Regions from separate parts of the Synergistes jonesii genome, predicted to be linked through region 2. Evidence: riboswitches for the same ligand, from Rfam matches in the RefSeq annotation. Region 2 holds a riboswitch; each other region holds the start of a gene.
The links. A riboswitch is a leader RNA that binds a small molecule or an ion and turns the genes downstream of it on or off. The one in region 2 is predicted to bind thiamine pyrophosphate.

Region 1 (10,248 bases), on a different contig from region 2:
CGGGGGGAATACCATATCATACAAAGGGGAGATATATACTCCAGAGGATGAAAAGAGCCCCGTATTTGTTCGTGGAAGAATACTGGAAGTCAGGGAAACCTTTGACGGGGCCGTTTACGTCATACAAAACGGCATGCCAGTCCTAATGAAGAAGGTGTTTAGGGCGCAAAAAGCGATCGATGTAGGCGTGAAAAAGAAAGCAGGCGTTGTGTCACCACACAAGCCTGCTTCGGACCACCCCTGGCGGGGTGGATTTAAAATCAAACCTGCTATATATAATAACACACAAACAGGGAGGGGGTGACATTTTCTCAGAACAATTAGAGTGACATTTTCTCTGGTTATTGACACGACTTTTGTCGCCCCGCGGCTCGGCCGTTTCGGAGGAGAGCGCTATATCAGAGCGCCGAAGGTCTTAGTGAGCGCCATTCTCTTTTGCAGGCAGCAGAGCAGCACGGCGCCGATCAGCGCGCCGGGGACGCAGCTCATGAGGAATGAGCCCGAGAAAAATAAAAATCCGACGCTTTTCCCGATAGCCGGGCCTAGTATCTTCGCCGCGACCCACGCTCCGACTATGCCTGTGCCGGCCGGCTCGGCGCAGGCGGCGCAAAATTTGTATTTTTCCGGCAGAGCGCGCGCGGCCAGCCCGACGAAGAGCGCGCCGAACATGCTGCCAGGGAAGGCGAAGAGGCTGCCGGTACCCATCATGTTTCTTACGACGCTGGTCGTGAACGCGGCGCCTACGGCCCACCAGGGGCCGAGTATCGCTCCGGCCAGCACGTTGATGGTGTGTTGGAAGGGAAAGCATTTAGTCGGCCCCACCGGTATCGAGACGACGGAGAGCACCACGCCGGCCGCCGCAAAAGCTCCGGCGAGCACGGCCCTTCTGAAAAACTTTCTTTTTTCTTCATTCTGCATTTTTAAGCCTCCATGTTGTTTTTTTATTTCGAAGGGCGCGGGAAGATTCTCTCCGCTTCGGCGAGAAGTTCCCGCGCCGCTTTTTCTGTGTCTTCCGCGTTCATCAGCGAGCAGGAGAGCGCCGCTCCGCAGGCGCCGCAGCCGGCGAGCCGCGCGATGTTCGCCGAGTCGATGCCGCCTATCGCGACGGAGGGTATTTCTATCGACGCCAGCGCCTTTTTGATCCCCTCTGGGCCTATGACGAGAGCGTCCTTTTTCGTCGCAGTGCCGAACGCCGCGCCGCAGCCGACGTAATCCGCGCCCAAGAGCTGGGCTTCGCGCGCGAGCTCGGGCGTGCGCGCCGTGCCGCCGATTATGAAGTCCGGTCCGGCTACTCTGCGCGCGACGTCGACGGGCAGATCGCTCTGACCGAGGTGGACGCCGTCGGCCCCGGCCGCCATCGCGACGTCGAGCCTGTCGTTTATCAGCAGCAGCGCGCCGTGTTCGCGGCAAAGTTTTTTCAGCGCGAGCGCGGCGCTGAAGCATTCGCGCCCACTCCAGCTCTTGACGCGCAGCTGCACTGCGGTGACGCCTCCGCGCAGCGCTGCTGATACCTTTGCGATGTTTTCTTTGGGCGTGAAGCCTTCGCCGCATATCAGATAGATCTTCAGCCGCGCGGCCAGATTTTTTCTGTCCCGCATCTTTTATCGCGCTCTCTTTTCGGCGCGCCCGAGCTTCGCCAGCGCGTCGAGAAATTTCACCCTGAACGAGTAGGGGCCTTCCGCGCGCGCGGCCGTTTCGGAGGCGCGGCGGAAGAGCGAAAGGGCTCTGTGCGACGCGTCGAGCGGCGGCATATACGCGCAGAAGAGCGCCGTAGCACTGCCAAGGGCGCAGCCAGTACCGCTCGTAGCGTGAAGCAGAGGCGAGCCGCCGCCTACGCGGAAGTTTCTTCTCCCGTCCGACAGATGATCGTACTTCCCGGTGCAGTAGGCGGCGCAGCGATATTTTTCCGCGCAGGCCGCCGCCAGCGCGGCGGCGTTTTCCACCGCGCCGCCGCAGGAGACGCCGCGCGGAGCCGTCTTTGCGCCGCAGAGCGCGCCGATCTCCGCTTCGTTGCCCTTTATTACGGAGAAGCGGAATTCTTCGAGCAGAGTGCGTATAACCGCGCTGCGGTATTTTGAGAAGCCGCAGCCTACCGCGTCGAGCACCATCGGGGCGTTATGCGCCGATGCGGCGCGCGCGGCGCTCCTGTAGAGTTCGAGAGCGTTCTCCGGCGGCGTGCCGGTGTTTATCAACAACGCGTCGCAGGCGGCCGCGCTTTCTTCGGCCTCTTGCAGCGCGCGCGTCATTATCGAAGAGCCGCCGAGCAGTGCGACGCAGTCGGCCTGAAGCTGCGCCGACACCGCGTTCGTTATCTGATATACGAGGGGCTCAGGCATGCGCTGCCTCTATCCACGGCATCTCGACGGCGTGCCCGAGACAGCCCGCGCCGTGCCCGGCCGTAACCCCGTTGAGCAGTCCGGCGCGCAGATATTTTCTGCCGCGCCCCACCGCTTCTTCGAGGCGGCAGCCGGCCGCGAGCTCCGCGGCGATCGCTGAGCTCAGCGTGCAGCCCGTGCCGTGGTTCGCCTTCGTGTCGATTCTCTTGTCGCGCAGCAAAGATATTTTGCCGCCGTTGTAAAGCACGTCGGTTATCGTCTCAGGCTCGCCTGGCAGATGCCCCCCCTTCACCAGCACCGCGCCGCAGCCGCTCTTTGCTATCACGCGCGCCGCCTCCGCCATGTCGTCCACGCCGCTTATCTTCATGCCGGCCAGCTTTTCCGCTTCCGGCAGGTTCGGCGTTACGATCGCGGCCAGCGGCACGATGAGCTTTTTCACTGCGTCGACCGCGTCCTCTTCCAGCAGAGTGTCTCCGCTCTGCGCGACCATCACCGGGTCGACTACTATCTTTTCGATGCGGAGTTCGCGCAGCGCCGCAGCCGCCGCGCTCACCGCACCGCGGTTGCCGAGCATCCCCGTCTTGACGGCGTCGAGCTTGAAGTCGCCGCCTACCGAGAGTATCTGAGTTCTGATTATTTCCGGCGGCACGCTGTGTATCCCCGTCACGCCTATCGAGTTTTGCACCGTTACCGCAGTTATCGCGGTAGTGCCGAAGACCTTAAGGGCGGCGAAGGTCTTTAGGTCGGCCTGTATCCCGGCTCCGCCTCCCGAATCGCTTCCCGCTATCGACATCGCTATCCCGCGGTATATTCCCTGCCGCATTGCCATCCTTCCTTTCAGAAAACATTTATCTTCTTCACTTAAGGCTGTAGAGCGCTGCCTTCCAAAAACAAAAGCCCGCTCTTGCTCGAGCGGGGCTTCTTGTGCGTCATCGGTCTCGCTCCCTACGCCGGCATTGACCGGATCAGGTCTGGGGTCGAAGCTCGCGCTTCCTCTCAGCTTTACAGCTCCCCCGGAGTTTCCCGTATTATTGCGCCAAATTTTGCCCGTGTCAACCCGCTCGGCGCAGAATATTTGCCGCTCGCGTCAGCGCTTCGGATTTTCTCTTCCGTCCTATTCGTCCCTTTCCGCGCGTTTTACATATATACGCGCCCTGATTGAATATAAGCGTTTACAGTATACAAAAAAATTTGATATATACTTTGAAATTTTCGCGTAAAATTGATATAATTTATTAGAAACGTGCGACATATGCGAATATTTGATTTAAGCGCGCGTTTGATTTTGGCTGTTGACGATTACTGATAGATAAAATAATTCTATGGATAATCTCAAATAATATACAGGGGGGTTGACGATGGGGACCGGCAAATGCGCGGTTAATGGTAATGGATTCAGCGTCGGCGACTGTGTCGTGTACGCCGGCAACGGAATATGCAGGATAAACGACATTAGGACGGAAAAGTTCAGCGATATGGAAGAAAGGCTCTATTACGTGATGAATTCGGTTTACGATGATAAAGCGAAATTCTATCTTCCGGTGCATATGGATGGGAGCTGCGAAAAGCTGCGCCCTCTGCTTTCGCGCGACGAAATACTTTCCGTCATCGACAAATCCGAGGATATAGGCGCACAGTGGATCGAAAACGACGAAAGCCGAACGGCCGTCTTCGAGGACGTGCTTAAGAGCAGGGATATTTCAAAAATTCTCTGGCTTATAAAAATCCTGCATGTGCACAAGGCGGAGATGCGCGAAAGCGGCAAAAAGTTCCGTGCGTGCGACGAAAAGATTCTCGCGGCGGCGGAGCGCGGCGTCAAGGAGGAGTTCGCCTTCGTGCTCGGGTTGCGCCGCGACGGCGTGATCCCCTATATCGTAAATTACCTGACGGGGAGGAGAGACGCCGAGGATGACGAGAGAAGACGCACTGGAGCCGATAGAGCGAATACCGTACATTACGCTTTTGAACGCGCCAAGCAGCAAGGGAAGAATAGACCTTTACAAGAGGGCGCTCTCTAAAAAGGACCCGTTCGAGCGACTGAAAGTGGCGAAGAGCCGCCGCTTCAGGAAGGGCGGCGGTGCCGGAAAGACAGAGGTCGCGCTCGAGGCCGAATACGCGAAGCGCGCCAACGACAGGTTGAACGCGGCTTTCGTCGAAGCCCTCGAGATAAAGGAGGATGAAGTCGAAGCGTTTATAGACAGGCATTTAAAGGAAACTGGCTGAATCCGCGCTTAAAATATGGATATTCCGCTGGTCTTTGCCGGCGTCGAAAACGACGAGCTGCGCACGCGCGGCTCGTTTTTTGCTGAAGGATGGTACGGACGCAGAACGAAAATAAGCGCAAGCCGTATCTCCGCGGCGCTCGTGGAATCGCAGATAATTTAGGGCGCGGCAAGAGCGCCGCCGCTTAAAAGTATATGCGCCGAAAAGGGGCTGCGCTTAGGCGCGCCTCCTGCTTTCCGCGAAGAGAGAAAATTTGAAAGCGGAATATGCGCTTTTTACCAAGGCGCTAAATCGCAAATGACTATATAATAGCGCCGGTCCGCCCTGTGCGCAGAGGTGAAGGGACCGCCGGTGCGCGGGAAAAAAAGCCGGCTCTTTGCTATAATGTATGCGCAAGACGCGCCCGCCGCCCGCACATTCTTCAAGCGCCGGTCCGCGCCGCAGGAAAGGTGAGTTTATGGATTTTCCCCTTATTTTCAAGACGATGCCTCTGCCCGTGCTGGCCTTTGCGCTTCCTCTTTTCGGCGCGGCCGCATACGGCCTTTTGATTTTATATAACGATTTTATCGCACAGTGGACCCGCAAGCCTGTAGAGCTCCCGCGCCTCTGCTGCAAGCTGCCATTTCTGCTGCTGCTCTGCGCGGGCGCGCTTATTTCGGCGCTGATATGGAAATATGCAAGCGGCGCGTCCGATCAGCTGTACGTTTTCACCGGCGGCGGCTGGAGCGACGTGCTTTCGCCCGAGAGCGGCAAAAAGATGCAGGCCGCGCTGAGGGTAGACGCCTTCGGCGCGACGTCGGCGGCGCTGATGAGCTTCGTCGCGCTCGCCGCTGGGCTGCGCGCCCTCGCGGAGCGCAGAAAGCCGATAACGCCGCGCGTGATAATGCTCTTTCTTCTTGCCTGCGCCGGCATACAGGGAATATTTTTCCTAAACAACCTACTTTCGCTCTTCTTCTTCCTGATGATAACGCAGCTCGGCGTCACAGGGCTTTACCGCGGCTTTTACGCGAGAAGGGCGCGGCGGCGCAGGCGCCATCTCTTCTATTACCTTTCGCGGCTGCTGCTGCTCGCTATGTTCCTCGCCGGCGCGATGATTCTCAGAAGCGGCTACGGCAGCACAAATATCAGCGTGCTCGCCTCCGTGATAGAGCCCTCTCGGGCGTCGCTGTGGGCCTTCGTGCTGCTCGTCGTGCCGCTGCTCTACATCTTCGTCAAACCTTCGCCCCTCCTCGACGAAGCTGCGAAAAACTGCTTTTTCGGCATAAGGACGCAGGCGACGCTCTTCATCGTCTTCCGCGTCGTTTTCTCGCTTTACGGCCCGATGCGCGGGCTGCAGAAGGTCCCGCTGCTTTTTATGATGCTCGGCGTCGCGCTGCTGTTCCTCGCGCTCGCCGTGCTTTCGAAGGAGCCTGAGCCGTCGAATTTTATGGATTCTTTGATATTTTGTGTGAAGGGCGCCATCCTCGTGTCGATGGGAGTCGCTATGGACGGCTCCTTCAGCGCCGAAAGGGCCGCGCTCTACGGCGTGGACGCGATAGAGTCGATGATCTCGCTGTGGCTTGTGTTCCTGCCCCTTTCCGCGGCTTTCGCGATCGTCACGGTCTTTCTGAAGGAACCGGATGGAAAGGGCGCGGAACTTTGGCGGTACGGCCGGCTTTTCAAGCGCTTCCCCTTTGTTTCGTCGTTCCTGCTGCTGCTCGTCGCGATAACGGCTGGTCTGCCGCCCTTCATCGGCTACGAGGGCAGACAGTTGCTGCTTCGCTCGGCCAATTTCATAAGCCCCTTCCTCACTCTGCTGCTGTTTTCGCTGACGGCGGCGATATTCTTCGCCGCACTGCGTTTCGTGCTGGCCCTGTCGGCGTCCGGCGGAGAAGGGGACGGAGAGGGGGATTTCGAAGGCGTCCACGCGGCGCTCTTGCCGATCTTTCTGCTGTTGCTCATCTTTGCCGCGGCGACTCTGACGCCCGGCAGGATATTCGCCGATTCCGTCTCTCCTTCCGTGGAATCTCTGATAAACAGGACTGTTCCGCGCTCCCTTTCGCCGGCTGGGAGGGATGGATGATGTTTTTCAGTATCTCGACCGGGTTTTTCGCGTGGAATCTGCTGAAATGGCTGGTACTTTTTCTTGTCGCCGCCGCCGCGCTCTCCTTCGCGGTCAGGCGCGCGCTGAAGCACGGCGTGGACTTCCGCGGCGGTGCGGCAGCCGAGTCGATCGGAGCCTTTTCGCGCCCAGGAGTGCGCTCCTTCCTTGAAAACTGCATCGAGCCGTGGCTCGCGCTGCCCTTCAGCCCTCTGCTGGGAATAGGCGCGCTCTTCCTGCTCTTTGTGATCGCCGTCTTCCTGGGGTGACTGTTATGAATGATATTTTCCCGCTGCTCTTCAACTGCTTCGTCGCGCTGTTGCTGATAACGTTCGTATTTTCCGCGGCGATAAAAAGCGACAGGCTCTATCAGCGCCTTGCGGCGCTCGTTATGAGAAAAATGGGGCGAGCCCTCCCGGCGCTGCCCGAGGCGGCCTTGCGCGCGGCTTTCCGCGAGCCGGCGTCCCTGCCGGGCCGCGCTGCGGCGAAGGTCGTCATTTACGCTCCGGCGCTTGCCGCCGCTTCTCTTGTGACGCTCTGCGCGAGCCTGCCTTTCTGCACCTTTATCCCGATCATCGACAACGGCGCCGACATAATACAGATGGCGCAGCTGCTTCTGCTCTCCGAGGCCTTCGCCGTAGCGGCGCTCTGCTCGCTCGGCACGAAGGAGGGGCTCGATTTCGCCGCGGCCGAGGCTAAAGCCGCGCTCAAGCTGCTCGTTCCGCTCGCGGCCTCCGCCGCCTCCCTCTCCTTCTTCTTCACGCAGAACGGCGTCGACAGAGACCCCTTCAGCCTCAATTCCTTCTCGGTCGTCGGGCGCTTTTCCGCGATGTCCCCCTTCGGTATATGCGGCTCTCTGCTCTTCGCGTTCATCATATTGAGCCAGATACCGCACAGGGGTACGGCCGAGAGCAGCGAGCTCTTCGAGGCGTCGGAGATGCCGGATTTCAAAGGAGCCCCGCGCGCGCTGCTTCAGCTCTGGTCGATAGCGCGCTCTTTCATCATAATATCCGTCGTCGTTTTCGTCTTCTTCCCGCACAACATCATCGAAAACATCGGCGAGGGCGTAGGAATTGCATGGTACAGACAGGCGCTGAGCTTCGCGGCGTTCTGGTTGGCGGTGGTGCTTGCGAGGCTCTTCGTCGTGCCGCTCTGTCAGTTCGCGATGAACTTCATCGAACGCAGGACGCCGGAAAAATACGCCGAGGCGGCGATGCCGCTGCTGCTTGCGGCGTCGATGGCGCTGCTCTGGTACGAGGGGCTGCTCCTCTCCCAGGAGGCTGCGCTCTTCTGATGGAAAAGGTCCTTGTGATCTCGACCGGAGGCACGATACTCTCCGCCGACCGCGGCGACGGCGTGTTGCCGGACGCGGGCGCCGCGCGCAGCGTGCTTTCGAAGGCCGAAGAGATCCTGAACGCAAAGGGCTGCCGCTGCGAGATATGTCAAATGTTCGGCTGCGCCGGCGTCGACAGCTCTGACGTTTCACCCGCCGAGTGGCTCGCCCTCTCGAAAAAAATAAACGAAGAGGCCGAGCGCGGCGTGAAAAAATTTCTCGTCGTCCACGGCACAGACACGATGGCCTACACCGCCGCGTGGCTCTCGCTGACGGCGCCGGCCGGAGTCTCCGTCGTGCTGACCGGCAGCCAGAGGACGCCTGACGCGCCCGATTTCGACGGAGAAGAGAACCTGCGCGGTGCGGCGAAGAGCCTCTCTTCCGGTAAAAGCGGCGTTTTTCTGCACTTCGCAGGAAAAGATTACGCGGGCGCGTTCGTCCACAAAGAAAATTCCTCGGCGCTCGCGGCCTATGTCGCTACGGGGCGAGGGACTCTGCCGCGCGCGTGGAAGAACACGGCTCTCGGCGTCGTAGACTGGTGCGAAGCCGCCGCGCGGATGGAGCTGATACAGCTGCACCCCGCGGCGCTGCCCCTCTTTTCGCCGCGGAAAATCATCATCCTCGAAGGCTACGGCGCGGGGAACATGCCGCGCAGGGTGCGCGCGGCGCTTTGCGAAGCCTTCGCGCCGTGCGCCGAAAAGCCCGCGATCATCGCTGCGAGCTCCTGCGCGCAGGGGAAGAAATCGCCCTCCTTTTACGGCGGAGTCGGCATAGCGGGGCTTGCCGCAGAAAATTTTTCCGTTTTTAATCAGGGGAGCTATTCACTTGAATTCTTAATTGCATTATCATATTTCTCGTTATCGGCTGATGCGGAAGAGCCTGAGAAAATACTGAGCCTGTACTTAGAAAAATATTGATGAGGAGGCGGCAGAATGGCGGCTGAAAACAAAAACCAGAATTTCATAGAGGAGATAATCGCCAAAGACCTTGAAGAAGGCAAGATAAAAGAGATAACGACGAGATTCCCTCCCGAGCCGAACGGCTATCTTCATATAGGGCACGCCAAATCCATATGCCTGAATTTCGGGATGGCCGAACAGTTCGGAGGCAGATGCAACCTGCGCTTCGACGACACTAACCCGACCAAGGAAGAGACGGAATACGTCGAAGCGATCGAGGAAGACGTCCGCTGGCTGGGCTTCGAGTGGGCTAAACTCTGCTACGCGTCCGACTACTTCGACCAGTTCCACGAATGGGCCGTCGACCTCATAAAGGGCGGAAAGGCCTACGTCGACGACCAGAACGCCGAAGAGATTCGCGTGAGCCGCGGCACGCTGACGAAGCCCGGCGTCGATTCCCCGTACCGCGATCGCAGCGTCGAGGAAAACCTCGACCTCTTCGCGAGAATGACGGCCGGAGAATTCGAAGAAGGCTCGCGCGTGTTGCGCGCGAAGATCGACATGGCGAGCAGCAACCTGAACATGCGCGACCCAGTCATCTACAGGATACTGAAGCGCGCGCACCACAGGACCGGCGATAAATGGTGCGTATACCCGATGTACGACTTCGCGCACGGCTTCGAAGACGCGATAGAGGGCGTCACACATTCGATCTGCACGCTCGAATTCCAGGACCACAGGCCGCTCTACGACTGGTTCATCGAAAACGTGGACGTGCCGCAAGTGCCGCATCAGTACGAATTCGCGCGACTCAACCTGACCTACACCGTTATGAGCAAGCGCAGGCTGCACGAGCTCGTGACGCTCGGCGTAGTCGACGGCTGGGACGACCCGAGGATGCCGACGATCTGCGGCTTCCGCCGCCGCGGCTACACTGCGTCGGCGATACGCCGCTTCTGCCGCGAGATAGGCGTCGCAAAGGCCGACAGCATGGTGGAGGTCGAACTGCTACAGTATTGCCTGCGCGAGGAACTGAACAAGAGCGCGCGGCGCGCGATGGCCGTGCTGCGTCCGCTCAAGGTCGTCATCACGAACTGGCCGGAAAATTTCGTCGACGAGCTTCCCGCCGAGAACAACCCCGAGAATGAGGGCGCCGGCAGCCGCACGCTGAAAATCGGACGCGAAATCTACATCGAGCGCGACGACTTCATGGAAGAGCCGGTCAAGGGCTTCTTCCGCATGTCGCCGGGCAAAGAAGTGCGCCTCAAGCACGCCTACATAATCAAATGCGACGAAGTCGTCAAAGACGCCGACGGCAATGTCGCCGAGATACGCTGCACAGCCGACATGAAGAGCCGCGGAGGCGACGCGCCCGAC
Region 2 (10,248 bases):
CTGTAGCCGCTGCTCCATTCTATGTACAGCTCGCCGTCCTGCCGCAGCTCAGAGAGCTTGATGAACTCCGCGGTATCCTCGCCGTCGAAGGGTATGCGCGCGACGACGAAACCCTCTTTATAAAACGGTTCAACCTGAACGTAGCGCGTATTCTCCTCGTGCAGAGTGATAGCGACATCCAGCATACGGTTCTCCACCGCCTCGTACAGCTTGTCCGAAGGATCCGTCTCTATGCGCAGGTAAACGGGCGGGTCGTGCTCGAGCAGCGCGCTGTACACCTCGGGAAGCAGGCGGCAGTTGACCCCCTCAGAGCCTCCTACAGTCAGTGAATACGCCGAGCCCGGGTTTCGCGCGTTTCCGATCTCCCTGCTGACCTCCTGCCATCTCAGCGCGAGAGGAAGGAAGCTCTCCCCGGCTGGCGTGAGGTGTATCGATTTCATTCCCTTCTGGCGGTCGACGAGTATCATTCCCATTTCGCTCTCAAGCTCGCTCAGGTTATAGCTTATCGTCGACTGTGTAACGTTGAGCAGCTCCGCGGCTTTGCCGAGCGTTCTCGACATCGCTACGGCAAGAAATGTCTCTATCCCCTTTTCGTGCATTTGATCACCTCGCCAATTATATTCTATACGATAAATATTTGCCGATCATTTTAACCGGACGCGGAACTCTCGCCGCGACCGCCGGCGCCTTGGAAGCGCGGGCGCGAAAGCTCACGCCGTACGCTCAAGCGCCGGCGCGCGGGCCTGCCGAGATACGTAAAAAACCGCGCCGCCGCAAGACTTTTGAGAAAGCGGACAGGATGCTCCGGACGTACCCGTTGCGTTCGCTGATAAAAGATAAATATCCTGTGCTGCCTATATAAAATTTTTTCGTTTTTTGAGTGTTTTTCGGGTGTCTTTACTCCCGCTTGCGGATGAATTTTACGGCGCCGACGCCGCCGAAAAGAGAAAACGGAAGCGCCGCCGGCAAAAATATTCCGGCAAAGTACGCCCCGGCGCCTTCCGAGAGCGCGGGAGAACCATGAACGTCGGCCTGCCCCTCCTGCCTTTCGTGCAGGCTCATGCAAGCCTCGGAGGGCAGAGAAGCGGCCAGTGCGGAGAGCGTGCCGAAGGAATTATCGAAAGAGCGGTAAGCCGAAGCATCGCCGCCGAACTCATAGAGGAGCGGGCGCGAATGCAATAACGGCATGAAGGAAGCGGCTAACATCAGAATGAGCGCAAAAAGGACGCCGAAGCGCTTCCTATCCGCACAAACGGCAAGAGCCTTCATCATCTTCTCCCCCTCTCGCGGATAAAGGAGCTATCCGAATCAGATAAATATCATTTATACTTTATCTCACAAAAATGCGATTAAGTCAATAAAAGAATATTTTCATAAATGCCGAGCCATGCTGGAAACTTCTTCGCAATGCGCGCCGTGCAAAAAAGGGCGGCCGCTCCCGCAACAACGGAAGTAGCCGCCTCTCTTGCGCACCGCTCGGGCGTTCAGAATTTTATTTCGTCGCGTCCCTGCCTTTCTGCATGACGAGCGTGTCGATCGGGTTGATATTCTTCTCTTTGTGCGTCTGGCGCCACGTCTTTATCGGCATTCCCCATATTTTGATGAAGCCGACCGACGCGGACTGGTCGAATATGTCGCCGGTCGAGTAGGTTGCGAGCGCTTTGCTGTAGACGGAGCTGTCCGATTTCATTCCGTCGACGATGCAGTTGCCCTTATAGAATTTCATGCGCACAGTGCCGTTGACGTTCTTCTGCGTCGAATCCATGAAGGCCTGCACCGCTTCCATCAGCGGCGAGAACCAGTAGCCCTCGTAGGTCATCTCAGCAAAGCGGACCTCCAACTCCTTCTTCGTCTTCAGCGTGTCCTTTGCGAGCGTCAGAGTCTCGAGCTTCCTATGGGCGTTGATGAGCGAGAGCGCGGCCGGGCACTCGTAGACCTCGCGGCTCTTGAAGCCGACGAGGCGGTCCTCCACCATGTCTATGCGCCCGAAGCCGGCCCTGCCCGCCGTCTTGTTCATGAAGTCGATGAGTTCGATGGAGCTCATTTTTTTGCCGTCCACCGCTACGGGGACGCCGTTTTCGAATCTGACTTCGACGTAGACCTCTTCGTCCGGCGCGTCCTTCGGATCAACGGTGAGCTTGTAGGCGTCCTCCGGCGGCTTGTTCCACGGGTCTTCGAGGATGCCGCATTCTATCGAACGCCCCCAGAGGTTGTCGTCGATGCTGTAGGGGCTCTTTCTCGTAGTAGGCACCGGGACCTTATGAGCAGCCGCGTAGTCCATTTCCTCTTCGCGCGAGAAGCCCCAGTCCCGTACCGGAGCGAGGACTTCGACGTCGGGGTTGAGCGCGTTGCACGCGACCTCGATGCGTACCTGATCCTGCCCCTTGCCGGTGCAGCCGTGGGCCACCGCTACGGCGCCCTCCTTTTCGGCGCACCAGATAAGGGCCTGAGCGATCATCGGGCGCGAAAGGGCCGAGTTGAGCGGATAGACCCCCTGATAGACCGCGTTCGCCTTGAGCGACGGCCATACGAACGCGTCGATGAACGCCTCGCGGAGGTCTACTACGTAGGCCTTTACGGCGCCGGCCGCATAAGCCTTGGCCTTTATCTCTTCAAGGTTGTCGGCCTGCTGTCCGACGTGCATCGTAAGCGTTACGACGTCGTATCCCTGTTCGTGAAGCCACGGAATGGCCACTGATGTGTCAAGTCCGCCGCTGTACGCCAATACTACCTTTCCTTTTCTCTCCGCCGCCATTTTGCATTCCTCCTGGATATTCCTTAAAATTAAAAAAAAGCCCGTCCCTGTCCGATTAGGAACAGGGACGGGCGAATTTACCCGCGGTGCCACCCTGGTTGACGCTGAAACATGTCCACTTGATCGATCATGCTCCGGGGCGCGAAATTGTGATTCTCTTTGCGAAAAGCGCTTTCAGCCTGTGGCGCTCTATCTCTGTCGCCGAGCGATCGAATTTATAATCCCGTCATCGCACACTAACATCTGCCTACGGAAGTCGATTCGTCGTATACGTCTTACATTCTCGGCGGCTGCAAAGCTCACAATAACACCCCTCCTTCGCTGCGGTCTAAAAAACTTGTGTGGTATTTTACCATTTGAATTGTATTTGTCAACCTGTTACGAAACAAAAAAAATAATTTAACTTCATACACAAAATAGTTCATTTTTTCTTCGTCAGGGCGCCGAAAATTTCGGACTCCATCGGCGTTCGCTTCGCCGCTTCGTACGCATCGAACGCCGTCACCTCAAGATGGGCTGGCGTTATCGAAATGTAGCCGTGCGCGACGGCCCAGACGTCGGTCTCCCTCCTCAGCTCGTCGTGGATGCTCCCTCCGACCCAGTACGCTTCGCCGCCAAAGGGGGTCTTGACGACTGTGATCTTGTCATGGTAGCGGCGCGTGCCCTTCTTCGTCACGCGGACGCCGGCGATCTCCTTAGCGGGCAGGTTCGGCACGTTGACGTTGTACATCACGTCCGGCTCCATAGGATGCTTTTTCAGCCACTCGGCTATTTTAAGTCCGGCGTCGGCGGCGGTCGCGAAATGTTTTTCCTCCGAACGCGAGCCGCAGAGCAGAGAGAGCGCGATAGAAGGATAGCCGTATATAAGCCCTTCGAGCGCAGCGCATACCGTACCGGAATAGGTGAAGTCGTCGCCGAGGTTCGGGCCACAGTTTATTCCGGACAGAAGCAGATCCGGAACGAAGTTCAGCACTTCGACTCCCATTATCACGCAGTCCGTAGGCGTGCCGTCGCACGAATAGGCGGCAAAATCGCCGCCGAGCGCCGCGCCGTCGACTTTATTTATCTGCAGGGGCCTGTCCATCGTCATAGAATGCCCCGAGGCGCTGCGCTCGCGGTCCGGAGCGACGGCGAGCACCTCGTAGCCCGCCGCGCTGAAGGTCTTCGCGAGCGTGCATATGCCCTCGGCGAATATCCCGTCGTCGTTGGTGATGAGTATTTTTTTCATCGCGGCGCTCCTACACGAGCAAAAGCCTGAGAAGCAGGGACATTATCGGCTGCATTAGGTAGGGGAAGACGTTCAGCACGATGAGGGCTAAGATGATGATCATCCCGTAGCGTTCGAGCCAGAAGTAATATTTCAGGCAGGAGGGCGGCAGCAGCACATAGAGTATGCGCGAGCCGTCGAGCGGCGGTATCGGCACGAGGTTGAAGGAAGCGAGCCCGAGGTTGATGATTATCATCAGAAGTATGAACTGCTGAGCCCCCCAACTCCCGAAAAGCGCCGGAAGGAAGTTCACGAGCTGCGCGCATACGAACGCCGTCAGAAAATTTCCGGCGGCCCCGGCAAGGCTGACGATCACGATGTCGCGCCTCGGATGTTTGAAGTATCTCGTATCGATCGGCACAGGCTTCGCCCAGCCGATGCGGAAGAGCAGAAGGCATATCGCGCCGACCGGGTCGAGATGCGCGAGAGGGTTCAGCGAAAGCCTTCCCTCGCGCTCGGCCGTCGGGTCGCCGAGCAGCCTTGCCGCATAGCCGTGGCAGTATTCGTGAAATGTTATGGCCCACAGCACGGCCGGGAGGCTCAAAAGAAGATTCGCCAGGCCGGCCTGCGAAAATATATTAGTCAGCATCGAAACACATCCCTGTTCTCATAGAGTTCACGAGGGATATTTTAACACGATAGAGGCTTTTGCCCTACAGCGAATCATTCATCCCACAGCCAATAGAAGCCGAGGCGTCCGCTTCCGCACGACACGAGCGCGTCCACTCCGTCCACGAGCCTGTTGCTGAGCGCATAGGGAAACGCGTAGCAGAGCTCCACGCTTTCGAGCGGCCAGCGCGCGCCGCGGATAGAGACGCCTTCGCACCTTTCCGAAAAGGATATCAGCGAAAGAGCTTTCGGCTTTCCGTCAAAAGTAAATTTCATTTCCTCCGCGCCGGCAAGCAGCGCGAGCCCCTCGCGTTCGTCGGCGACGCAGAATGGAACGTGCGGCGCGGGGAAGTTCAAAAATGAGATGACGACGCTCCATAAATGGTCGAATCTGCCGCCCCACGCGCCGGTCAAAAATATTTTTTTCGCGGCGTTTTTATTTCTTTCGCAGAATATTTTAACGGCCAGTTGAAAATCCGTCAGCTCTTTGTCGCTTGGGAATTTTTCACACGGCACCCCAAGCGCCCCGGCCCACTCCCAGCTTTCGCGCGCGGCGCTGTCGCAGTCGCCGATCAGCATGTCGGGGATCACGCCGGCTTTGCGGCATATCTCGACGCCGCGGTCAGCGGCCCACACCTCGCGCCCCTTCGCCGCGGCGGCAAACCACGCGGCGTCGGGCTCTCTTCCTCCCAAAACAAAAAGCGCAGAGCGCTGCGCTTTTTCTCCTTCGCATTCTATCGCGACATGCGGAATGCCTGTCTTCTGCAAAGCGGACGCCCTCTCCTATTTGAATTTTTCGAGCCTCGGCATAATGATATACACCGCGGCGACCAAAATCAATATCTCAGGCAGAGCGTAGCTCGCGTTGTAGCCTATCGAGTAGAGCCACACGCTCGCGCCTTCCGGCGCGTAGGAGGCGAAAAAGACGACACCCGAGAGGACGGCGGCGCAGAAAGAGGCGAAGCAGGCGCATATAACGCCGAGCCATTTTTTGTGCGGGAAAAATCCCGCTATGCCGATGAGCCCGCTCGCCACCGGATAATCGAGCAGAGCCTGCAGCGGGTGCACCACGTAGCCTCCCAGCAGAAGGCGCAGAGCTCCCGCCGTGACGCAGACGAGGACTCCGTAGCGCGGCCCGTGCCTGAAAGCGAAGACGATAAGAGGCAGCAGCTTGAGGCTGACCGAACCGCCCTGCGGCATCGTGAAAAGCTTGAAATAGGAAAGCGCTATCGACAGCGCAATAGAGAGCGCTCCCTCCACAAGGACCTTTGTAGGAATTTTCATCGGTGATTCCCCCAGATAAAAATTACACCGGAGATGAAAGGGATCGTTTGGATTTCCTGCATCTTCCCTGCGGCGGCATTGCCCGCGTCAGGTTCAAAGGGTCATGACTCGCGTCGATTTCTCAGTCTTTCGACTCCCCCGATGTTGGAAATGTTTTAACAGGACGCTTCCGATTTGTCAAGCTCGCCTTCCGAGATTTTCCTCCAAAGAGAGCGCGCCTTCTCGCGCCACTCCTCTTCGCTCCCGTCGTTCACCAGCAGGCAGTCGGCGCGCGCGATCTTCTCCTCGCGCGGCAGCAGATGAGCCTCGCGGCGCTCTATCTCGCCCGCGCTCCAGCTGCGCTTCGCGTTCCTCCCGACGCGCTTTTCAAATCCGCACGCGGCGTAAACGACGAAATCGACGAGCTTTTCGTAGCCGCCTTCGTAGAGCAGTGGAATCTCCGCGACCACGACGCCGCCGGCGCTCCTCGCCTGGGAGAGGATATTCTCCATAGTTTTCTTGTGGAGCAGTTTCGACGCGAAGTCGTACTCAGCGTCGTCGCCGAATATCTTCGCCGCTATCTTCGCGTACATCTCTTTGCGCGGCGCGTCGAAAAAGCCTTTCCCCCAGCGCTCTTCGGCTTTGCGCCTGATCTCCGGGTCGTCCCACAGCGCGCGCGCGACGCTGTCGGCGTCTATCACGTGCGCCCCGCACTTCGCCAGTTCGCCGCAGAGCGCGCTTTTACCAGCGCCAACGTCTCCCGTTACCCCTACTATCGGCATGATAGGCTCCCCCCTGCGCATCGTCTTCTAACACCCTCACATCGCGCGGAACCTCGCCGATGAAGCGCGACATCGGATTCCGCTGAATCCCTCCGAAGAGCAGGCGGCTCGATGCGCAGCTCATAAAGAGCCGCTCCCTGGCGCGAGTCATTCCGACATAGCAGAGGCGTCGCTCTTCGGATATGCCGTTCTCCTCCTCTACGCAGCGTGCGTTGGGGAAAATGCCCTCTTCGAGCCCCGTCATGAATACTATCGGAAATTCGAGCCCCTTCGCGGCGTGGAGCGTCAGCAGATTGACCGCGTCATCATCCTCCTGCGCGGCATCTTGGTCCGTCACGAGGGGAATCTCCGCCAAGGCCTGAGCCACGTCGCACTCTTCCGGCACGACCGACAGTATTTCAAGAACGTTGCCCTCGCACTCTTCCCAATCGTCGGGATATGCCCCGGCCAGATACCCCCTGTAGCCGTTCGCGTCGAGTATCGTGCGCACAGCGTCCGATATATCGTCGGAGCTTTCAAGTATCGCGAGCATCTCCGACGCGAGGGCCTTAGCGCCGAGCCCCTGTTTCCCCTTCAGCCCGCCGCCCTCCTCGCGCACGCGCTTCCACAGCTCGGCGGCCTCTTCCTCCTTCATCCGGGCTATCGCTTCGCCGAGCTTCTCCGCGCTCTTTTTGCCGAGGCCGCGTGCGGGGATGTTCGCGACGCGCGCCAGCGAAAGCGCGTCGCGCGGATCGACCGCAAGCCGCAGCATCGAGAGGACGTCTTTGACCTCGGCGCGCTCGTAGAACGCGACGCCCCGTATCACGCGGTAGGGCAGCGAGCGTTCGAGCAGCGCCTGTTCGAGCCCGCGGCTCAGTGCGTTCACACGGTAAAGGACCGCCATTTCTTTGTAGGCGTAGCCGTCGTCGTGGAGCGACTCGATCTTTTCCGCAATCCACTCGGATTCCTTTTCGTCCGTCAGATGGCGCCGGAGGTATATCGGGCGACCGCGTTCCGCCGCGGTCCACAGCTCTTTCGGGTGCCTGTCGTCGTTGTTTCTGATGACGCCGTTCGCGCCGTCGAGGATGTTTCCGCTGGAGCGATAGTTCTGATCCAGAATCGTCATCCTGGCTCCCTTGAAATCGCGCTGGAAATTCAAAATCATCGACATATCGGCGCCCCGCCAGCCGTAGATGGACTGGTCCGGGTCCCCCACGACCATTATCTTACGCCCGCCTTCGATCAGGCAGCGCAGAAGAAGATACTGCGGCTGATTGACATCCTGATATTCGTCGACGAGCACCCAGTCGAGACGCGCACGCTCCGCTTCGAGCACATCGCGGTTCGACGCGAGTATGTGCAGCGGCAGCACCATCAGATCGTCAAAGTCGAGCGCGCGCTGCGCTGTCAGATGCTTCTGATATTCGTCGTATAGGGAGCGCCAGCGCTCGGATATTTTCGGCTCGCGCGTCACGGGGTTCGCCTTCGTCTTAGCCTCGGAGATCATATCGAGCGCGCTCGCCGCCTCGAGGTTTTTGGGGTTTATGTTGAGCTCGGCCATCGCGCGCTTGACGACGTTCTTAACGTCTCCCCTGTCGAATACGACGAAAGGGTAAGGCGCTCCGGCCTTCGACAGCGCCTCGTGATACCTGCGGAGGAAGCGCAGCCCGTAGGCGTGGAAGGTCGATATCTCAAGCCCCTGCAGCTCGCCGCCGAGTATCGCGGCGGCCCTCTCCCTCATCTCGCGAGCGGCCTTGTTCGTAAAGGTCAGCGCGAGTATGCGCCACGGCCTGACGCCCTTCTCCTCTATGAGATACGCGATTTTAGTCGTAAGCACTTTCGTTTTTCCGCTGCCGGCTCCGGCGAGCACTACCTGAGCTCCGTCGCAGTACGTTACCGCCTCGCGCTGGCGCGGGTTGAGCGCTCCAGTCATTCTACAAACCATAGCCACACGTCCTTAACATGATGCGTTATAACGATAAAATTACAGCCTGTCGCGCCGCCGGTCAAGCGATAAATTTCCCGCGCGTCCAAACGGCATAAAAAATCCCCTCACGGGGAGGGGATATTCTGCGCTGTAAACCTGCCGTTGAAAAGCGTGCGCTCTATTTGGGTTCGAGCAGCCCGTAGCCGCCCTCTTCCCTGCGGTAAACGACGTTTATATCTCCGCTTTCGTCGTTCTTGAAGATAAAGAACGAATGCCCCAGCAGCTCCATCTGCATCGTCGCTTCAAGCGGCGTCATGACGTCGACCGTAAACTTTTTTATCTTTACTATTTCGCGCTTCGGTTCTTCTTTCTCGGCCTGCTGCGGTAAAAGCTCCGGGTCGATATCGAAGGAAATATCCTGCACCTTCATGCGCACTTTGTCTGTGAGATAGCTCTTATGTCTCTTCACCTGGCGTTCGATATTCTTCAAAGCCTTGTCGAAGGCCTTGCGAAGGTCGGGAGCGTAATCTTCTCCGCGCATCACGACGCCGTTCACGTTCGAGGTGATCTCTACCACGTTCATGCCTCTCTTGTAATTGAGCGCGACCTGCGTGTCCAGAATTCGATCGAAAAACTTTTCGATCTTGAAGAGCTTCTTCTCCATATACTCCTTAATGTCACCGGGGAGTTCGACATTGCGCGTAAGAAAACGTACCTCCATAGCAACTCCTCCATTCTTGGTGCGATATTAACTTACTGAAGTTATTCTACCATGTTATTCAAATTAGCTCAAATATACAAATATCGTAAGAAATCAGATTTAGCGCGCATCTCCGCAGCTTCAAAGGAACGAAACTGCCCGCCGCGCGGTGGAGGTTTATATTTCCGCGTGCCGACCGAGCCCGCGCCGACCTTCATCGATGAGCGCAAAAAATGCGGGTACCGGAAGCTCTTCGTTCCCGGCACCCGCGCGTTAAATAATTTTTTGCAAGCCAAGCGCCTATTTCTCTGCGGCGAGCCTGGCGAGCCACGCATCGATGTCGCGGGAGAGCGTGCCGCCTCCGCCGTAATGCACGGAGAGCGCCTCGCATATCTCCGAGTCGGGGCACAGCTTCGCTATGGCGGAGACGCTCCGCCCGAGGCGTCCGCCTCCGTGGCTGCAGAAGGGGATTATCTTCTTGCCCGAGAGATCGTACTCCTCAAGGAAGGAGGCTATCGGCATCGGTATAGAGGCCCACCAGTTCGGATAGCCAAGATACACGGTGTCGTACTTCTTAACGTCCGCAAGCTTCGAGAGGAGCTTCGGACGCGCGTCCTTCTGCTGCTCGTCCTTAGCGCGCGCGAGACAGGCGTGATAGTCGCTCGGGTACGAATCGACGATGGTTATCTCAAAAAGGTCGCCGCCGGTCCTACGATGAATCTCCTTCGCTATGTTCGCGGTGTTGCCCGAATAGGAGAAGTAGGCGACGAGTATGTTTTCCCCCCGACCCGCCGGCGCCGCGTGCGCCGCCGCGGCGGAGAGGAGAAACGCCGCGAGCACGGCCGAGACAATTTTTTTCATTGCAGTCAACTCCTTACTTCACGTTACGCGCGACGCGGAAGCCGATATTGTAAACGCGCATATCGGGAGGCATCGCGCTTCTGTACGCCGAGCGCAGATGTTTGC
Region 3 (10,248 bases), on a different contig from region 2:
CCCGCCTGTAGGAACGTCTGGATCGCCTTCACCTTGAAGTCGTAGTCGTGCAGGTCGATCTTCGGGCGCATTTTGATTTCCTTCACGACCTGATTCTTCTGCTTCTTGTGGGCTTCCTTGTCGCGCTTCTGCTGCTGGAAGCGGTACTTGCCGTAATTCATTATGCGGCACACCGGCGGATTTGCCTGCGGCGCGACTTCGACCAAATCGAGTTCCACGGCCTCGGCCATTCTTAGAGCTTCCTGGATATTCACCACTCCGCGCTTTGCGTTCTTCTCATCGATAAGGAGAATCTCCGGCGTCGTTATCTCGGAATTTACGCGGGGCTCCTCTTCCCTTGTGTTTGCTATGGCATTACACCTCCTAAAAATATTCGCTTATAAAAATAAGCCCGGACGCACAAGAATGCGCCCGGACCTTTGACATCATCTTTCGGTCAGCCTGACAACTAAAAGCGCCGGCAGGCGAGAGGGGCATCCTCTGCTTAAAACCCGTTGGAAAAATCCAACTCAGATATATTAACACGGCGCGCGGCAGAGCGCAAGCTTTTTCGCGCTATTTTCAAATGGTTCGATCGCGATAAGAAGTCGCTCGGCGCTTCCCCACATATCACCCCTAAATCATTTCCTAAAACCCTATTTTTTCTCTGTTATTAAGGGAGAATCAGATAATCCTCATCTTCTACCGCCTCACACCACTCCGTATGCGTCTCCGCTCCGGCAATCTCCTGCGCGATATGCTGGAACCACGAGTCCTTTGCGGCGCCATGCCAGTGCTTTACGTTCGCCGGGATGTTTACCACATCTCCCGGATGCAATTCTCTCGGCTCCTTGCCCCGCTCCTGATACCAGCCGCGGCCGCTGACGCAGATCAGAAGCTGACCGCCGCCGCTCGAAGCGTGGTGGATATGCCAGTTGTTCCGGCATCCCGGCTCAAAGGTCACATTGAACGTCGGAATCTGCTCCAAAGTCAATGGAGCAAGGAAACTGCGCCCGATGAAATACTGCGCAAATGCCGTATTCGGCCTCCCGACCGGGAACACGGAAAGGTCGGATGGAACGCCGTCCGCCTCCGGCCGTTCATCCCCATATACTTCCTGAATGAGCGGAAATGTGCTCCACGCCTTCGGCCACCCGCAGTAAAACGCAAGCTGCGTGACGATCTCCACAGCTTCCGTCCTTGTGACGCCGTGTTCTCTGCCGAGCGCAAGATGAGATTTCAGCTGCGGATAAAGTCCAGCTGAGAAGAGCGCCGCAATCGTGATCATGCTGCGATCCCTTGCGGAGAGCTTATCCTCTCTTGACCACACTTCCCCGAACAGAACGTCGTCATTGAGCTGCGCAAATTTCGGAGCAAATTCCCCTAAGCGGTCTCTTCCAGCTGTTTGTTTCTTCATCATAGCCGCCTCCCCGTTAAATCCTGTCGGAAAGAGTTCGGCCTCTTTCCGATCTATTGCCATTCCTATGTAACCCAAGCCATAAAGCTCCGCAAAGCGCTAGTATACCCCGCCTGCCTCCGGCATCCATTTTGCGGGCTTTTACCATGTCAGCGCGTCAGGGCCCGCGTCCCGCGCGGGAAACATTTTCCGACGATCCACGTGAGCGCCGCCGTCGCCGCTATCACCGGCAGAGTCGCGCCTATCGGGCTGCCGGCGCTCATCAGATATCTGTAGAGCGCGAAGCCCGCGCCCCACAGCGCCATATTCCGCGGCGAAAAGGGCTGGGCCGAACGGTCCTCCCCACCCAGCAGGAAGAAGTCCGCCACCATCACCGCGGCCATAGGGGCGAAGACGGAGGAGATAAGGTAAAGCAACTCCTCGTAGCTCTCCGGGTCGGCGAATATCGCGATGAGAGTACCGAGCGCACACACCGCGATGCCCGCCGCCTTCTCCTTGACGCCTTTGAATATCACGTGGAAGCTGATGCCGGCCGAATAAGCGTCGAGGAAGGTCGTCGTGACGGTCGAAAAGGCGACGATGATTATACCTGCCGCCCCCATGCCAGCGCCGCTCATGATCTCGGCGACGTCCGCGCCTCCGGTGTAGATCGCGGCCCCGAGCCCGATGAAGTACATCCAGCAGCTGACGATCGAATAGATCGCACTGCTCACCGCGGCGCTCTTGCCGGGCTTTTCCGCGTCGCGCATATAGTCGGATATCAGCGGCAGCCACGACAGGGGCATCGCGACGGAAAGCTCGACCGCGTCGGCGAATTCAAGCGAGCCGCCCACCGCGTCGGCCTCTCTCCCGCCGCCGAATATGACGAACGAAAGCGTCAGCGTAAGGATGAAAAGCGCGGCCATCGCGACCTTGTTCACGCGCTCGAAATTTTTCATGTCGAGAACGATCCAGAGCGCTATCAGCGCGCCTATCGCGCAGCACCAGAGCGCGTTGTTCATTCCGGTCACGGGGTTGAGAATCAGCCCCAGCGAGATCGCGCCACCGGCTACCATCACGGCGGTCCAGCCAATCAGCTGAAGCACGTTGAGCGCGGCGAAAAATTTCGCGCCGCCGCGGCCGAAGAACAGCCCCGTGCTCTCCATAGCGCCGCACGCCGAACGCCCGCCTATCAGCGCCGCAAGATACATCAAAAAGCCTCCGGCGGCGTGCCCTATCACGACCGCGGCCATGCCCGCGCCCATGCCTAGCGGGGCCAATAGAGTCCCGGTGTATATCTCCGCTATAGACACCGCCGCGCCGAACCATATCAGCGCGTTGGCGTAAGTCGTCCTTTTCTCCTCCATCGCCGACACCTCTTACGAAAAATTTACGGCCGCCCCATAAGGACAGCCGTAAAAACGCACACGAGCTATTCTCCCTACGGCGGCATTACCCGCATCAGGTTCATCGGGTCGGGGCGTCGCCCCCTCTCAGCCTTAAAACAGGCTCCCCGTCTGCTGCGTGGAAGGAATCTCCTTCCGTTTGACCGTATTCTATCAGCTTTCTCAAATTTGTAAAGCCGATTTTACCGCGCCTGGGGGAACGCGGCGCGCGGAAGCGCCCGCCTCCCGCGCTCTCAAAAGCCCTTCCGTACGCCGCTTGTTTAAACCTGCCCGTTTTGCCGCCGCTACTCCACCGTCACGCCGTTTATCTTCACCGTCACGCCCGCGGCTTTTTTGAAGAGCAGCGCCTTTTCGCGCATGAACTGTGCCTCCGGCGGCTGTATTTCGTCGAGTTCGTACTCTCTCTCCAAACGCTTGTAGGTCTCCGTGCCGAGCCTGTGGTAGGCGAGGAATTCCATGAAGCGGAGTTTTTGGAGGCCGCTCACGTATCCCGCAAGTTTTATAAAATCTTCGTCTTCGTCGTTTATTCCCGGTATCAGCGGCGTGCGGATGACTATGCCGAATTTGTATGGGCTTCGGTCCGCCCGCTTTATGTTGTCCAGTATCTGCGCGTTGCCCACGCCCGTCAGTTTCTTGTGTTTTTCGGGGTCTATCTGTTTTATGTCCGTGTGGAGAAGGCTGATATAGGGCAGTATCGGCTCTATCTCCTCCCACGGCGCGCAGAAGCTGCTTTCTATCGCGCACTCTATGCCGCGCTCGCGGCAGCCGGCAAGCACTTCTTTGAGGAATTCCGGCTGTGAGAGCGGCTCGCCTCCGCTCACGGTCAGCCCGCCGCCGGAGTGGAAGAAGAAGAGTTCGTCTTTCGCTATTTCACGCACCGCTTCTTCCGCGCTCATTTTCACGCCGTAGCGCGTTATCGCGCCGCTGGGGCAGGCTTTCAGGCACTCGAAGCGGCCCGCGCATCTCTCCCGATCCGTTTTTATCCTGCCGCCCTCTATCGAGAGAGCGCCGTTGGGGCAGGCTTTTACGCATCTGCCGCAGAGGGTGCATTTCTCTTGTGTCATGCCGCGCTCCGGTTCGAATTTCTGCGATTCGGGGGTGGAGCACCAGAGGCAGCGCAGCGGGCAGCCTTTTAGGAAGAGGACGGTCCTGAGTCCGTCTCCGTCGTATATCGAGCTTCTTTCGAAGCGGAGCACTGTGCCGGAGGTTTTGTGCGGGCTTTCCATGTTTTTCCTTTTAGCCGCAGCTCATGCAGTTGACGGAGCTCTGAGTCGTGCGCGCTATTATGTCGTTCTGCACGTCTTTGCCCAGTTCGACGAAGAAGGCCGTGTAGCCCGCGACGCGCACGAGGAGGTCCTTGTATTCCTCCGGGTGTTTCTGCGCTTCGATGAGTTTTTTCTGGTCCACGACGTTGAACTGGATGTGGTAGACGCCGAGCGAGCAGAGCGTCTTGAGCATGCCCATGATCTGCTGTACACCGTTTTCGCTTTGGGCCATCTGCGGGTCGAGTTTCATGTTGAGCAGCGTGCCCTGTACGAAGCGGTCGTGCGGGATGTTCGCGACTGATTTGAGCACCGCCGTCGGGCCGTTGGTGTCTGTCCCGCCGTTGGGGCTGACTCCATCGGCGAGCGGCTTCCACGCGCGGCGCCCCGACGGCAGCGCTCCGACTTCTTTGCCGAAGGGGGTGTTGCCGGATACCGGCAGGATGCCCGGGGTCATCACGCCGAATTTGCTTCTGTAGCTTTCTATCTCGTCGGCGATGTAGCCGAAGAGTTCGGCCGCCAATTCATCTACATAAGCGTCGTCGTTGCCGTATTTCGGCGCTTCTTTGCAGGCTTTGAGGATTTCCGGCGCGTCTTCGAAGTCGCTCGCCAGCGCGCTGAGGAGCCGCCGCATGTCGCATATTTTCGCGTCGTAGACGAGCCGTTTGACGGCCGCGACGCTGTTGATGAGGTCCGCGACTCCTATGCAGATTATGCCGTTGCCGGTATTGTATTTGGCTCCGCCCCAGGCGTAGTCTTTCGCGTTTTCGATGCATTCTTCGAAGCTTATCGAAAGCGCCGGCACCGGACGCTCGAAGCAGATGTCGTCGATGATGTGGCTGGCCTTGACGGTCGTGCGTATCACGTAGTGCAGCTGGCGCTTGAGTGCGTCAAGGAAATCTTCGTATGTTTCAAAAGTGAGGGGGTCGCCCGTCTCGGCGCCGGCAAGCACGCCCGTCTTGCGGCAGCGCCCGTTCAAGAGCGTGAATTCTATGACGCTGCCGAGGTTGATGTCGGCGAGGGCAGAGTAGCCGCGGAGTTTGCCGGCGAGGTTGGTTTCTACGCAGCCGCCGGGGTTCCAGTTCCACGCTTCGTTGTAGGGGATGCCTTTGTTCATGAGCATCCTTATTCCCACTTCGTCGTTGTGGAAGGCCGGGAAGCCGGTGCCCATCACCATGAGGTCGACGATTTTGCGCAGGAATGAGTTGGGGTTTTTCGCCATGTTGTAGCGCACCGAGAGCGACGGCTGGTAGAGTTTGGTGTCCATGGTCGCCTGGATTATCATGTAAGAGAGCTCGTTCACCGCGTCGCGGCCCAATTTGTCTATGCCTCCGGCGCAGAGGTTCTGGAACATCGGGTAGCCTGAGGAGTATTCGGCCGTCTTTTCGTCCTGGAAGACGCAGGGCTCGGAGAATTTGACCCAAAGGCAGTCGAAGAGTTCCTGCGCCTCTTCCGGCGTGATGCGCCCAGCTTCTATGTCCGCCTTGTAGTAGGGGTAGAGGTACTGGTCCATGCGCCCGGGGTTGTAGGCCGCGGCGTTCTGTTCCATGAAGATGCATACCTGGTAGAAGTAGAAGGACTGCATCGCTTCGCGGAAGGTGCGCGGCGGGTAGGCCGGCACGCGGCGGCAGCTCTCTGCTATCTGACGCAGCTCGGCTTTGCGCTTAGGGTCTTTCTCTTCTCCGGCAAGGCGCTCCGCCTCGGCCGCGTAGCGCTCGGCGAGTATTTCCATCCCTTCGGCCGTGATCAGCAGCGCGTCGAGATACACTTCTTTCTCATAATCTCCGGGAACTGTCGCGTCGAGTTTCGCTTTGCGCTCGAGTATCCTCTTGCGCAGGCCTTCGACACCGTTGTCGATGAACCAGCCGTAGCCAGCCGTCACTTCGCCCCAGCCGCGGACGGCTTTCTTGTCGATGTAGAGCGCGCCGTTGTCGCGCAGCGCCGCCACGTCGGCGGGGATGCGCGCCAGCCACTCTTCGTAGTTGGAACGCCCCTTCCAGTACGGGCGGATGATCTCTTCGAAGTCCTTCTTGTCCTGCGGAAGAAGTTTGAATTTGTCGTATTCGCGCGTGTTGATGGTCTCGAGCTCGCGGTCGAGCACCGACCAGCAGACGTCCGCCGAGAGTATGCCTCCGCGGATCTTGCTGCCCGAGTTGCCCACTATGAGCTCGTCGTCCCATATCTTGACGCTCTTCTCGCTGCACTGTCTGCGAAAGGCCTTCGCCTTCCTCGTCACGAGCGCCTCCCCCTGCGTTTCGAGGAAGCTCTTCGTCAATATCACCGCGTCTTCGAGATCTATCTCCGGGTAGGTCTCGAACACTTTCTTCTTCAACCTGTTCACTCTTGCCATGTACTTGGGTTCTGTCGCCGTCATCTTCAGTTCCTCCCCTGTAGTTAAATACTCAGTTCAGCTCTTCGTATTCCGTTCTCGCTATGATCTCGTCCTGTGTGTTCGCGTTGAGCTCCGCGAAGTAGGCGCTGTAGCCCGCCACGCGGACGATAAGGTCGCGGTGCTCCTCCGGCTTGCGCCGAGCCTCCTTCAGATCCCCCGAGGAGACGACGTTGAACTGGATGTGGTGCCCGCCTAAGTCGCACCAGGCGCGGATATAATCCGCAAGAAGCGCCGCCGAGTTCGGAGTGTTCAGCACCGACGGCGAGAACTTCTGGTTATATAGGACCCCCTGCAGCACTTCTATATGGTCGAGCTTGCTCATCGAGAGCATAGCGGCCGTCGGGCCGCTGCGGTCGCGCCCGCCGACAGGCGAAGCGCCGTCCGAGAAATGCGTCTCCGCGAGCCGCCCGTCGGCCGTCGCGCCCGTCAGCTCGCCGAAGTAGACGTGAGTCGAAACAGAGTGCAGTTCCGGTATGTAGAAGCCGCCGCGCATACAGGGGTACCGCACGACCTCCTTGCAAAATATGTGCGCCGCCTCTCTGGCGATAAGGTCTACGTAATCGTCGTCATTGCCGAATTTCGGCGCGCCGCAGCAGAGCTTCCTGAGCTCGTCCGCCCCGGCGAAGTCGTCCTTCAGCGCGCCGAGCAGCTCCTCCGCCTTAGCGCTCTTGTCGTCGAATATGACCTTTCTGACCGCCGCCATCGCGTCCGACGCCGACGCGAGGCCGACGCCGAATATGCCCGAGAAGTTATACCTCACGCCGCCCTCCTGCCTCGTGAGGCCGCTGGCGATGCAGTCGTCTAGCAGCGCCGACGTGAAGGGCTCCGGCGCGTGCACCGCGTGCGCGCCGTCTATGAGGTCGTAGGCGCGGACGATGAGCTTGACGAAGTAAGCCACCTGCGCATCGAAAGCCTTCATCAGCTCGTCAAAGCTCTTGAAATCCGCAAGCTTCCCCGTATGCGGGCCGCACTGCTCGCCGGTCGACGGATCGGCGCCGTCGTTCAGCGCCAGTAGGAAGGCCTTCGGCATATTCACGTAGCCGCCGTTGGAGCGTGAGTCGCACGCGCCCTCGATGTCGGACTCGACGCAGTTCATGCAGTAGCCGCGAGCCTCTTCGAGCGTGGCGCCGCGGATCAAATGCTTGGGGATGATGCAGTTGTCGTTCATGATCGCCGGATAGCCGAGCCCGAGCTTTATCATCTCGCACGCCCGCAGCAGGGCCTTGTGGCTGACCTTGTTGTGATAGCGGAAGGAGAGCGAGGGCTGCGTGACCTTGGCGAGCGACGCGGCGTCCATTATCAGCTCCGTCAGCTCGTTGCAGACATCCTCGCCGCGCGGCCCCTGCCCCGCGAGCGTGATGTTTTGGAATAGCGGGAAGCCGGCGAAGGTGCGCGTCGTGACAGAGTCCATCAGCTTGATGATCGCGGTGCACTTGATCCAGATGTGCGCTATGAGCTCCACCGCCTCTTCGTCGCTGAGGCGCCCCTCCTCCTTGTCCTTCTTGTAATAGGGGTACATATACTGGTCGAAGCGCCCGAGCAGCATCGCGTGCGGATCGGCCTCGATCTGCGTCGCTACGTAGACGAGCCAGACCGACTGGATCGCCTCGCGGAAGCTCCCCGCCGGGAACTCCGGCACCTTCCTCAGCACCGCGGCGATGTCGCGCAGCTCTTCGCGGCGCTTCGCGTCGGAGCATTTTTCGGCGCGCTTCTCCGCCTCGCCGGCGTAACGGTGCGCAAAGGCTATCACAGCTTCCAGCGAAATCTTCGCCGCGCGCCAGAAGGCTATCTTGTTGCCGTCCCTCGCACGCTGTGGCTGGAAGGACGCCAACTTTGCGTCTATCTCGCCGATCATCCCGCGCAGCCCCTTCTCAAGGAGCTTCTTATTGTTCACGGCGATATTCCCGTGCGCCGTGCCCTGCGCGCCGACCGTGATCATATGGTCGGCGATCGCCTTCTTCGTTTCGTCCGGGACAAGCTTCGACGTCACGGAGTCGAGCGAAGAATCCTGCCAGCTTTCGAGGCACTTGCGTAGAATCTCCTTGTTCTCGTCGGTCAGCCCGATGGCGTCCGCCGGCCGCGTCGCGAAGGTGTCGAGGTCGGCGAGTATCCAGCGCGCGCCGAGCTCGGGACAGGCTATAGGCGAACGCGGCTTCGGCGAGTTGTGCCCGACGAAAAGCTCGCCCTCGTCGATGAAAAGGGTCATATTTTCCAGAATGTGGCGCAGCGCGTAGGCCCTCTTGAGCACCGGCGGCTCGCTTGCGTACTTCTTATACGCCTCCGTGACGAGCAGCGCGCGCTCCGGCAGGAGCTCGGTCGGGCATTCTGTGACCATGCGTTTTTTCATTCCGGAAATGCGTTTGATCGTATCGTTCCTGTCCATTGCGTTACATCCTTTCCTATCGCGCCGTTCTAAAAAACATTTATCTTGTATCCGCCCAAAATTTCTTTCGCCTTCGCCAATTCCGCTTCCGTCGGAGGCTGAACGTCCGGCAGCGCGTAGCTGCGCCCCAGCTCTCCGTATATGCCGACGCCGAGCCTATGGTACTTCAATATTTCAACGTCGGCCCATTTGCGGCACTTCTCGACGAAAGCGCCCAGAGCGCGCAGCTCCTCTTCGGAGTCGTTGACGCCGGGGACCATCGGGAAGCGGACGAGGCAGTCCTTGCCGCTTTGCAGCAGCCAGACGGCGTTCAGCAGGATGACTTCGTTGTCCCGGCCGGTGAGCTTTCTGTGCAGGGCGCCGTCCATCGCCTTTACGTCGAACTGGATAAGATCGGCCGCTTCGGCGACGCGGCGGAAAACCTCGGGAGAGGCGAAGAGCGACGTCTCGATAGCCGTGTGGACGTTGTGGGCGCGGCAGACGCCGAGGAACTCGACGGCAAAATCCGGCTGGGACAGCACTTCCCCGCCGGAGAGCGTTACGCCGCCGCGCGAACGGCGCCAGAAGGGGGCGTCGCGCCAGACCTCGGCGAAAAGCTCTTCGACGCCCACCTCGCGGCCGTATACCTTTTCATCAGTCAGAGAGCGCTCGGGCTCGAAGCTCTGCGACTGCGGGCTGCAGCACCAGACGCAGCGCAGCGGGCAGCCTTTGAGGAAGACGGTTGTCCTTATTCCCGGCCCGTCGTGTACAGCGTAATGTGCGAGATTGAAAATAACGCCGCGCGTCATCCGCCTTTCCTCCTTTTTGGCTCAACCAAAGGCACTACCAAAATCTGATTAAATTATAAATGAAAGGGCGTCCTTGTCAAGATAAAAGCTTCAAAAATCTCATGAATATTTCATGAAAATTATCATCGTTCCATTTTTTATCCGACGCCAAACTATAACATGGAAAATAACAAGACGCTACCCTTATCTTGTCGCCATGAAGGTATTTGATGCCGTTTTGAGTAATTTGGGAAATAAAAAAAGAATGGCATGGATCTTTTGAAACCCTACGCCATTCTATAAAATTCCCGTCTATAAACCGCAGTTCGAAGCGGCGGTCTGCGCCGCGGTTTACCCCGGCGGGACGCCCAGATCGGCTATTTGACTATCCTAACCCTGTGCATGCCGACGATCTCTCTTATGCGTTCAAGCGCTTCGTCGGTTATGCGCGTGTCGATGTCGATCACGGTATAGGCGTATTTATCGCGGCTCTTGTTTGTAAGGTTCGCGATGTTGATATCCTCCTCGCTCATTATGGCCGTGAATTTGCTGATCATGCCGGGAAGGTTGCCGTGCAGGCAGGCGATGCGCGATTCCGTCCTGCATACGCCGGCGTCGCAGTCGGGATAGTTGACGGAATGCTTGATGTTGCCGTTGTCAAGG

Region 1: it holds a riboswitch for thiamine pyrophosphate, as region 2 does, so the genes downstream of both, thiD (bifunctional hydroxymethylpyrimidine kinase/phosphomethylpyrimidine kinase) here and thiT (energy-coupled thiamine transporter ThiT) in region 2, are expected to answer to the same signal.
Region 3: it holds a riboswitch for thiamine pyrophosphate, as region 2 does, so the genes downstream of both, cytX (putative hydroxymethylpyrimidine transporter CytX) here and thiT (energy-coupled thiamine transporter ThiT) in region 2, are expected to answer to the same signal.

The regions. Positions count from the first base shown of each region.
Region 1 covers NZ_JMKI01000002.1:177,188-187,435, reverse strand. Annotated here, with positions in the region: gene EH55_RS00850 (hypothetical protein) at 1-304, shown strand, start outside; gene thiW (energy coupling factor transporter S component ThiW) at 394-918, opposite strand; gene thiE (thiamine phosphate synthase) at 942-1,598, opposite strand; gene EH55_RS00835 (hydroxyethylthiazole kinase) at 1,602-2,336, opposite strand; gene thiD (bifunctional hydroxymethylpyrimidine kinase/phosphomethylpyrimidine kinase) at 2,329-3,159, opposite strand; TPP riboswitch at 3,261-3,361, opposite strand; gene EH55_RS00825 (CarD family transcriptional regulator) at 3,695-4,354, shown strand; gene EH55_RS14325 (hypothetical protein) at 4,380-4,559, shown strand; gene EH55_RS14320 (hypothetical protein) at 4,575-4,721, shown strand; gene EH55_RS00815 (proton-conducting transporter transmembrane domain-containing protein) at 5,017-6,621, shown strand; gene EH55_RS00810 (hypothetical protein) at 6,621-6,908, shown strand; gene EH55_RS14315 (hypothetical protein) at 6,914-7,933, shown strand; gene EH55_RS13200 (asparaginase domain-containing protein) at 7,933-8,889, shown strand; gene EH55_RS00795 (glutamine--tRNA ligase/YqeY domain fusion protein) at 8,905-10,248, shown strand, end outside.
Region 2 covers NZ_JMKI01000036.1:19,111-29,358, reverse strand. Annotated here, with positions in the region: gene EH55_RS08130 (LysR family transcriptional regulator) at 1-599, opposite strand, end outside; gene EH55_RS08120 (hypothetical protein) at 898-1,272, opposite strand; gene EH55_RS08115 (argininosuccinate synthase) at 1,493-2,755, opposite strand; gene surE (5'/3'-nucleotidase SurE) at 3,177-3,983, opposite strand; gene EH55_RS08105 (site-2 protease family protein) at 3,994-4,611, opposite strand; gene EH55_RS08100 (thiamine diphosphokinase) at 4,686-5,399, opposite strand; gene thiT (energy-coupled thiamine transporter ThiT) at 5,415-5,915, opposite strand; TPP riboswitch at 5,962-6,065, opposite strand; gene EH55_RS08090 (dephospho-CoA kinase) at 6,071-6,676, opposite strand; gene EH55_RS08085 (ATP-dependent helicase) at 6,636-8,600, opposite strand; gene hpf (ribosome hibernation-promoting factor, HPF/YfiA family) at 8,761-9,303, opposite strand; gene EH55_RS14210 (flavodoxin) at 9,583-10,143, opposite strand; gene EH55_RS14205 (formylglycine-generating enzyme family protein) at 10,157-10,248, opposite strand, start outside.
Region 3 covers NZ_JMKI01000012.1:42,616-52,863, reverse strand. Annotated here, with positions in the region: gene infC (translation initiation factor IF-3) at 1-350, opposite strand, end outside; gene EH55_RS03810 (carboxymuconolactone decarboxylase family protein) at 653-1,396, opposite strand; gene cytX (putative hydroxymethylpyrimidine transporter CytX) at 1,546-2,742, opposite strand; TPP riboswitch at 2,795-2,901, opposite strand; gene EH55_RS03800 (glycyl-radical enzyme activating protein) at 3,066-4,007, opposite strand; gene EH55_RS03795 (glycyl radical protein) at 4,018-6,417, opposite strand; gene EH55_RS03790 (glycyl radical protein) at 6,446-8,818, opposite strand; gene EH55_RS03785 (glycyl-radical enzyme activating protein) at 8,848-9,606, opposite strand; gene EH55_RS03780 (phosphoglycerate dehydrogenase) at 9,963-10,248, opposite strand, start outside.